Regions from separate parts of the Yersinia antarctica genome, predicted to be linked through region 3. Evidence: predicted binding sites of a transcription regulator. Region 3 holds the regulator's gene; each other region holds the start of a gene.

Region 1 (3,287 bases), 3.4 Mb from region 3:
TTCATTACGGCCCAGTTGGGCAGGGATTCGGCGGATAAGTTGGTTATCGCGATAGATTTCGAAATCGCCATCGCTGGTGGCATATAGCACTAAGCTGCCCGCGGAGGGCTTATTAATAGTTAAGTAACTTTGGCTACCCAGCGTCACGAATTGGTCTAAAGCAGGGTTAATCAGGGTATGAATGCTGCCAGCACTGTTATCCAGATTATTTTGTTTACCTGCCCGTAGGTAGTGTGCTTGGAAGTTCTTTTGCAAATACCAACTATCGATACCTATTTGAGTTTGCTGTTGATATTGGGGCTGGTGTGTGGCGTGATAACTGTTTTTTGAACGGCTAGTGTTATAAAACCAATTAGCGAAGCCAAAAGATTGCAAGGGTAGACCAATATATCCTTGCCCTCGGCCTGAAATAGCGCGGTAATTTTCTGTAGTCATACGCAGGTCAAAGGATTGATTATGGACCAATCCCCAAGTGGTGACAGGCATTAAATAACGGTTGCTGTTATTGGTTACCGTTACTACATTATTGACCTTATCTACGGTGACGCGATGATTAGATAAGATATAATCGCAGCCATTCTGGCATTGCAAATAAGGTATTTGGGGTAAAATATTTTCTAATAGAATAATTGATTGTTCATCAATATGGTTGTTGCGATATTGTTGTTGATCAAAACTTAACTGCTGTTTTTTTTCCGAGAAAAAAAATGGACTGGGTAATGTTTTGCCCTCTAATATACCCAGTAATTGTAGTGTATTATTTTCTTCCACAGCGGAAAAACCAACAGGTATTAATTGTTCGATTGTTATCTCTTCTGCCTGTGCTGGAATAATTGTAGCAAGTAATAAAACAAGTAAAGTGGCCTTATTAATCATTAGATTGTTTGTCATAGGATTCCATTCCACTGTTAACTACTATTGCGATATGCCTTCTCCCTTTGAATAATATATTTCTATGGTAATGGTTCTGGTTACACCATTACGTTATGTTTTTGGTTCAAAGGAGCATGCAGCCAGGAGTTTACCCCCTGACTGTATGTGTTAATAATAAGGAAATTATAATGTTTTACTGAGTTATGCAGCCGTTTCAATAACTAGATTAAGTGTGCCAGTGTATACTTCGGCAGACTTAAGTCCGTTGCCGTTTACGCTAATGTCTAGAGTGGTATCGAGTACTGAGTTAGTTAAGGGGAATGTTGCCATATGACCACCAAGCCCAACATTAGCAGCTCTACTCAGCATCGTATTACCTATCATTACGGTAGGGGTAGATTGTATTCTTGAACCATTGTTAGACACTAAATCAAATGGTTTTCCAAGGCCAATACGAACTTTACTGTCGCCATTAGATTCTACTCGGATGTTCTCTGTCGCCTTGTATGAGTTCATGGTGGAGTTCATGCTAAGTTTAATTAAACTCAGTTCGTCACCATTTGATTTGGAAAATTTGACTATTTGAGGTACTTCTAATTCAACCGTAATCTCTTTCGTTAATGCAGGTTTGAAATATACACTCTGATCAGACTGATTCATACTCTGAATACCTTGAATTTGAGCGTTATTTATACCAGATTGTAAACTTGCCATTACATTCGCATTGGCGCTAACACTGGTGGTTAATATCGCCATAGTAATAATAGAAAGTAGCGTCTTTTTCATTATTAAATACCTGATAGTCCGTTATATATAAAATCCTTATCCAACTGGAAAGGGATTAATGATGCTTGTGGCTTTTATGGTGATGATAATGAGGGTGTTAAAAGTCATGTTAATACACTTCCACATAAGCCGGAAAGAACACTAACATTTTAAATGGTATTTTTTCAAGTAAGAGTTAGTCCTATTTTATTGTGCTGATTATATTGCATTTAATATTGTTATGGATGGCTGGTGTAATATTATTAATATTTATTCTTGATGGAATTTTTAGTGTTTACGTGTGGGTTTTTAAGTTTTTTTAATTTAATATTGTTTTTTAAATGGTGGTAATTTTATTTTTATAATGGTTTGTGTTATTGGGGTAATTAATGATGTTGACATGTCTTGTTTATTTTTATGTCATTTTTATGTCATGTAATTGTTATATTTCCGTCATGAAAGGGTGTCATGTTTGCTTGCGAACAAAAACTGATTTATTTCGCTCACTTGTCCACAGTAATTCATTGATGTGAGCTATACGGATTTATTCAGGGGCCAATATGTTTAATAAAATCATTCGTAAGACATCGCTTGGTATTGCGCTGACATTGGCATTTAGTGCCAATACGATGGCAGTGACTGAAATTCCTTTTTGGCATTCGATGGAAGGGGAGTTAGGTGTCGAGGTTAATTCATTAGCTGACCGATTTAACCAGTCCCATAGCGACTATAAAATCGTACCTGTATATAAAGGGAACTACGAACAGAGCCTGGCGGCAGGGATAGCCGCGTTTCGCTCGGGTAAAGCCCCCGCAATCTTGCAGGTGTATGAAGTGGGCACTGCCACCATGATGGCCAGCAAGGCGATTAAGCCGGTATTCCAAGTATTTAAAGATGCCAATATCAAATTTGATGAATCGGTGTTTGTGCCAACAGTGGCCGGTTATTACACCGATGCCAAAACCGGTCACTTATTATCTCAACCATTTAACAGTTCCACTCCCGTGTTGTACTACAACAAAGATGCCTTTAAGAAAGCAGGGCTGAACCCGGATCAACCGCCAAAAACATGGCAGGAATTGGCGGCCGATACTGCAAAACTGCGCGCTGCGGGTTCAAGCTGTGGGTACGCCAGCGGCTGGCAGGGTTGGATTCAAATTGAAAACTTCAGTGCCTGGCACGGCCAACCTATTGCCAGCCGTAACAATGGCTTTGATGGCACCGATGCGGTACTGGAATTCAATAAGCCAGTACAGATTAAGCACATCCAGTTGCTGTCAGATATGAATAAAAAAGGCGATTTCACCTATTTTGGCCGCAAAGATGAGTCCACTGCCAAGTTCTATAACGGTGATTGTGCCATTACCACTGCTTCTTCAGGTTCCCTTGCGGATATTCGCCATTACGCCAAATTTAACTATGGCGTTGGCATGATGCCTTACGATTCTGACGAGAAAAATGTACCACAAAACGCCATTATCGGCGGTGCCAGTCTGTGGGTGATGGATGGCAAAGATAAAGATACTTACAAAGGTGTCGCTGAATTCCTGCAATACTTGGCTCAACCGGAAATTGCTGCTGAATGGCATCAGAAGACAGGTTACCTACCGATTACGACGGCAGCCTATGAGCTGACTAAACAGCAAGGT
Region 2 (3,287 bases), 3.6 Mb from region 3:
TTCTAGCCGTTCCGTTACTGGTCAAACATGCGCTGTTTGTACTGCGTGAGCCTACTGCTGCGGGTATGCGCCCAATGCTTGAGCATATGGTTAAAGCCGCATTACTGACCAACGTTCTGTTTGCTGTCGGTCTGGTATTCAGTTAATCCCAGCGGTTTGTTCTTCAAACCTTCTCCGGGCCACACCCCATAAAGGCCAGCCCGGATAAATTTAACAATTGATGATTTTGCCAACAGCAGCCAGAAAGGGATATACTTAATCTCCCAGCCGCAACCAGACGTTAATCCTATGAAATATGATACTTCCGAACTCTGTGATACCTATCATGAAGAGGTAAATGTGGTAGAACCACTGTTCTCCAATTTTGGGGGGCGCACTTCATTTGGTGGCAAGATTACTACTGTAAAATGTTTCGAAGATAACGGCTTGTTGTTCGACCTGCTTGAAGAAAATGGTCTGGGCCGTGTTCTGGTCGTCGATGGCGGTGGCTCAGTGCGCCGTGCATTAATCGATGCTGAGTTAGCTGAATTAGCATTGAAAAACGAGTGGGAAGGCATTGTGGTTTACGGTGCTGTGCGTCAGGTAGACGATCTGGCGGAGTTAGATATCGGTATTCAGGCAATGGCCGCAATTCCGGTAGGTGCGGCAGATGAAGGCATTGGTGAGAGCGACATCCGTGTGAACTTTGGCGGTGTAACATTCTTCTCTGGTGACCACTTGTACGCAGATAACACTGGGATCATCTTGTCAGAAGAACCACTGGATATTGAATAATATCCCTCTGATTTTCATAAGAAAGGGCGATATTGATATCGCCCTTTTTGCTACTTCGTATTTGCAGTAGCTACGTGACAAGCCGCCTTCAACAACCGATTACGGTTGCGTTAAGCCAGCTAGCACTTAGACTTCTTCCATCTTTCCCAACAGTGCCCGCAGACGATCCTGCCAAACATGCTGCTCTTGTTTTAGTTGCTCATTTTCGCGCACTAAGGCTTCACGGCCACCAGCAGCATCCTGAACTTCTTGGGACAGGGTGTTATTCTTCTCTTTCAGCTCTTCAATTTCCATCTGTAGCAAAGTGATGGTATCAATCGCCTGCTGAACTTTAACTTCCAATTTCTCAAATACTTCAAATGACATTCTTCGGTCCCCTTATGGTAGCAAGGCGTACATCTTTTGGTCGCAGTCATCATTCTTAGCCGACGTCGCCGTATTAACTAAGTCACCGTATCTACTGAGCTGACACTCGGCAGATGAAACTGCTGTGAATACTTATCGCGCTATATATCCATCGAACTAGGTGTAACAAGCGCTATGTTCTAACGCGTTCCTTTGCAGAGGCAACGCAGCTTGATAAAAACGATGCTCTTGATAAACCGATTGTATGTAGCCAGCCCCCCCCTGTCTAGCGCCATACCGGTACAAACCACACTCTGTAGCAATTTCGTGTCAGTAACTATCAGCAAAAACCGAAAAACCGCTATGACCCATCCTGTAAAATTATACATGCCTTTAACAACTGATAGCGAAACCACTGGTCTGATCACACTTTCAAAGTCCCTTAACAGCCGTGAATAACGCGAAATCGCTCATTTTTATGACACACCACACACATTTTGATTTCGCTATTTCTCGTTTGTGCTCGTTAACGATAAATTTACATCACTCCCTTCGCGGTTCGAAGGGCAAAAATAAGAAATACCGTATAAATCTCTGTCTGTAGGACATCTACTATGAGCCAAACCGCTAGTTCGACGTTGAAGGGCCAGTGTATTGCGGAGTTTCTCGGTACCGGTCTGCTGATCTTTTTTGGTGTAGGCTGCGTTGCTGCATTGAAGTTGGCTGGAGCCAGTTTTGGGCAGTGGGAAATCAGTATCATTTGGGGCCTGGGTGTTGCCATGGCCATCTATTTGACAGCAGCAATCTCAGGTGCACATCTTAATCCGGCCGTAACCATTGCATTGTGGTTATTCGCTTGTTTCGATCGCCGTAAAGTTCTCCCTTACATTGTGGCGCAGGTTGCCGGCGCATTTTGCGCTGCCGCGTTAGTGTATGGCCTCTATTACAACCTGTTTGTCGATTTCGAACAAACGCACCAAGTGGTTCGCGGTAGCGCCGAGAGCCTGAATCTAGCCGGAATCTTCTCAACTTATCCAAATCCACATATTTCTGTGTTCCAGGCCTTCCTGGTTGAAACAGTGATTACTGCCATTCTGATGTGTCTGATTCTGGCACTGACCGATGATGGTAACGGTATTCCACGCGGCCCACTGGCTCCTCTACTGATTGGTATCTTGATTGCCGTTATCGGTGCATCTATGGGTCCATTGACTGGGTTTGCATTGAATCCAGCACGTGACTTTGGTCCAAAGGTATTCGCTTATCTGGCAGGTTGGGGCGAAATTGCCTTCACTGGCGGGCGTGATATTCCTTACTTCCTGGTCCCTATTTTCGGGCCTATCGTCGGTGCATTACTCGGTGCTTTCGGTTATCGCGCCCTGATTGGCCGCCATTTACCGTGCGATGTGTGCGTGGTTGATGATGAAGAAACCACGGTAACGACCACAGAACGTAAAGCATAAATAATAGATACTACCCAATAGATTTACGGCAACTTAAAAGTAGGCTAACTATGACAACTGAAAATACTACTCAAAAGAAATACATTGTCGCGCTTGATCAGGGAACCACCAGCTCCAGAGCCGTGGTGCTGGATCATGATGCCAATATCGTGAGTGTTTCTCAGCGCGAATTCACTCAAATTTACCCTAAAGCCGGTTGGGTTGAACATGACCCGATGGAAATCTGGGCGACGCAAAGCTCAACACTGGTTGAAGTACTGGCAAAAGCCGGTATCAGTTCTGACGAAATCGCCGGTATCGGTATTACCAACCAACGTGAAACCACCATTGTTTGGGATAAAGTAACTGGGAAACCAGTGTATAACGCCATTGTTTGGCAATGCCGTCGTACTGCTGATATCTGCGAAAAACTGAAAAAAGAAGGGCTGGAAGAGTACATCCGTTACAACACCGGCCTGGTGGTCGACCCTTACTTCTCCGGCACCAAAGTGAAATGGATCCTTGATAACGTCGAGGGTGCCCGTGAGCGCGCTGAACGCGGTGAGTTACTGTTTGGTACGGTGGATACCTGGCTGGTATGGAACATGACCCAAGGCCGCGTACACGTTACGGATTACACAAACGCATCACGTACCATGATGTTTAATATCCGTACCAAAGAGTGGGATGACCGTATGCTGAAAGCGCTGAATATTCCGCGCGCTA
Region 3 (3,287 bases):
CCACCAGATAGACGCTTTTCTCCTTGCTCAATTCATCAAAACTGAGAGCAATGGGGGAGCCGCTATAACGGATATGTTCAGTTTTAGCCACTTGCTGGGCGCGATGAATATGGCCTAAAGCAATGTAATCTGCTGGTGGAAATGCCTGCGCGGGGAAAGCATCCAATGTACCAATATAGATATCGCGAACCGAGTCTGTCGTGGTGACGCCAACGGTAGTCAGGTGCCCGGTGGCAATAATGGGCAGTAGCAAACCCAGTTCGGTACGCAATTCAACCGCCCGCTGATACAGTGCCTGGTAGTGGCCCGCGATCGCTTCTTGTAAAGCCAGTTGTTTTTGCCCTCCAGATTCACCCGCCTGACTGGTGACTAAGTCCCTTGGCCGTAAAAACGGGATCGCACACAGCAGAGCCGCAGGTTGATGTTGGCGGTCTTTTAGAATAATGATTTGTTGATCGAGATTGCTGTTGGCGCACGAAATAACGGTGGTATTGAGATAAGAGAGCAAACCCCGTGATTCATTCAGTGTTGACACAGAATCGTGATTACCCCCCAATACCACTAACTGACAGCCAGTGGGTTGGAGCTCAACCACGAAACGGTTATATAGCTCACGGGCGTAACTGGGCGGGGAGCCAGTATCAAAGATATCACCTGCTACAATTAGCGCATCTACCTGATTTTCTTCGATCTGATTAATGAGCCAGTGCAGAAATGCCTGATGCTCAGCAGCGCGGCTTTTAGTGAAGAAATGCTGGCCTAAATGCCAATCAGAGGTATGAATAATGCGCATAAATCTCCCGCACGGCAGGTTATCAGTCAAAGATAATGGCGCTGATTATAAACGCTGCCCGCCGGATGTCGCGGCTAAAAAAAGGCTAGGAGGAAAATCTCCGAGACGTCTCGCAAACTTGACTGCTGTGTTTTGCAATTATCATGAAATTTATCACTATGCTTATTGCTAGTAGAAGCGTGATGTTTTTCATAAAAATGTCACAAAACTGACGCATAATGGCTCCCGAAATCAAATAGTGACCACTAACATATTGGCAGGGTTGATGATGGCAAGACGCATACTTGTGGTGGAAGATGAAGCGCCAATCCGTGAGATGGTGTGCTTTGTGTTGGAACAGAATGGTTACCAACCATTAGAAGCCGAAGATTATGACAGCGCAGTAACTCGTCTGTCGGAGCCTTTCCCTGATTTAGTGTTGTTGGACTGGATGTTACCTGGCGGCTCGGGTATTCAGTTCATTAAACATATGAAACGTGAAGCGTTGACCAGAGATATTCCGGTGATGATGCTGACGGCCCGTGGCGAAGAAGAGGATAGGGTGCGCGGTTTGGAAGTGGGCGCAGATGACTATATTACCAAGCCGTTTTCGCCGAAGGAGCTGGTTGCGCGTATTAAAGCAGTGATGCGCCGAATATCGCCGATGGCTGTTGAGGAAGTTATTGAAATGCAAGGGCTAAGCCTTGATCCTTCCTCACATCGGGTTATGGCCAATGAGCAAGCGCTGGATATGGGGCCGACCGAGTTTAAGTTATTGCACTTCTTTATGACCCACCCGGAGCGCGTTTACAGCCGTGAACAGTTGCTTAATTATGTTTGGGGCACTAACGTTTATGTAGAAGATCGTACGGTTGACGTGCATATTCGTCGGCTACGCAAGGCGCTTGAAATTGATGGTCATGACAGAATGGTACAAACTGTCCGGGGAACTGGATACCGTTTCTCAACGCGCTACTGAGTTTTCAGTGCCGGAGAATTCGTTGTGTTAGAACGCTTATCATGGAAAACGCTGGCTCTCGAGCTGGCTCTTTTTTGTCTGCCTGCATTACTCCTGGGTGCCTTCATCGGCTATCTTCCGTGGCTATTGCTGATTTCAGCTGTCGCGGCGCTGGTTTGGAATTTCTATAATCAACTTAAGTTATCTCACTGGTTGTGGTTAGACCGTAGCATGACACCACCTGCTGGTCGCTGGAGCTGGGAGCCTTTATTTTACGGCTTGTACCAAATGCAGTTGCGAAATCGTCGGCGTCGGCGCGAACTGGCTTTGCTTATCAAACGTTTCCGCAGTGGTGCCGAATCATTGCCTGACGCGGTAGTTATTACCACAATTGATGGCAATATCTTCTGGTGTAACGGTTTAGCTCAGCAGTTGTTAGGGTTTCGTTGGCCGGAGGATAACGGCCAACATATCCTTAATTTATTGCGCTACCCGGAATTCAGCCAATATCTGCAACAACAAGAGTTCTCCCGCCCGTTGACTCTGCAACTGAACAATGGTTATTACGTCGAATTTCGTGTGATGCCTTATTCAGAAGGGCAATTATTGATGGTTGCCCGTGATGTTACTCAGATGCGGCAGTTGGAAGGTGCAAGGCGTAATTTCTTTGCCAACGTCAGTCATGAATTGCGTACGCCACTGACGGTGTTGCAAGGTTATCTGGAAATGATGAATGACCAAGAGCTGGTTGGGCCATTACGGGATAAAGCACTGGGGACCATGCAAGAGCAGACTAAGCGAATGGATGGATTGGTAAAACAGCTCTTGACGCTATCACGAATTGAAGCGGCACCTAATGTGGATATGAATGAGCGGGTGGATATTCCGTTGATGCTGAAAGTGTTACAGCATGAAGTTCAGGCTCTCAGTAACGGACGACATGAGATTACCTTCCGGGTTAACGACCAATTAAAAGTGTTTGGTAACGAAGACCAACTGCGCAGTGCGGTATCAAATCTGGTTTATAACGCCGTCAATCACACGCCTGTTGGTACCCAAATTGAGGTGTGTTGGCAGCAAACGCCACAAGGTGCACAATTTCAGGTCAGCGATAATGGGCCGGGAATCGGTCCTGAACATGTTCCACGGCTAACGGAGCGGTTCTATCGGGTGGATAAAGCCCGATCACGGCAAACGGGGGGCAGTGGATTAGGGCTGGCAATTGTGAAACATGCATTGAGTCATCACGATGCACGTTTAGAGGTCATGAGCGAAGTCGGTCTGGGGACTCGATTTATCTTTACCTTGCCGAATCGATTGATTGTTCCCGCAGTTTTAGCCGAGAATGCAGTCAAATCCTAAAAACTGCATGGATACCAAGCTGATGAAATGGGCAAAACTGACGTTGTTGCATGTCATGCTATGGTTTAGCCATGCCGTTTTAGCGCAATCTGAAGCGGTATTTTCCCCTCCGGTTGCTGTTTTGCCGATGGCTTCCGTGCCTGCCACCAATACCTTATCAGGCAACCTCTCCAGTGTGGGTTCTGACACCTTAGC

The links. The regulator PhoB, encoded in region 3, activates phosphate uptake and scavenging genes when phosphate is short. The targets are predictions, from matches to a motif close to CTGTCATAAAACTGNCNNAT.
Positions count from the first base shown of each region.
Region 1: ugpB (sn-glycerol-3-phosphate ABC transporter substrate-binding protein UgpB) is a predicted target of PhoB. The motif match lies at 2,054-2,073, and genes of this name have one in related genera.
Region 2: ACWJJO_RS22050 (MIP/aquaporin family protein) is a predicted target of PhoB. The motif match lies at 1,585-1,604, and genes of this name have one in related genera.

Region 1 is NZ_JBSJQF010000001.1:4,610,644-4,613,930, reverse strand. Features, by position in the region: gene ACWJJO_RS21280 (TcfC E-set like domain-containing protein) at 1-891, opposite strand, end outside; gene ACWJJO_RS21275 (CS1 type fimbrial major subunit) at 1,075-1,659, opposite strand; gene ugpB (sn-glycerol-3-phosphate ABC transporter substrate-binding protein UgpB) at 2,199-3,287, shown strand, end outside.
Region 2 is NZ_JBSJQF010000001.1:4,784,830-4,788,116, forward strand. Features, by position in the region: gene ACWJJO_RS22035 (1,4-dihydroxy-2-naphthoate polyprenyltransferase) at 1-146, shown strand, start outside; gene rraA (ribonuclease E activity regulator RraA) at 289-774, shown strand; gene zapB (septal ring assembly protein ZapB) at 901-1,140, opposite strand; gene ACWJJO_RS22050 (MIP/aquaporin family protein) at 1,734-2,582, shown strand; gene glpK (glycerol kinase GlpK) at 2,633-3,287, shown strand, end outside.
Region 3 is NZ_JBSJQF010000001.1:1,187,394-1,190,680, forward strand. Features, by position in the region: gene sbcD (exonuclease subunit SbcD) at 1-793, opposite strand, end outside; gene phoB (phosphate response regulator transcription factor PhoB) at 1,062-1,751, shown strand; gene phoR (phosphate regulon sensor histidine kinase PhoR) at 1,776-3,092, shown strand; gene ACWJJO_RS05245 (PstS family phosphate ABC transporter substrate-binding protein) at 3,115-3,287, shown strand, end outside.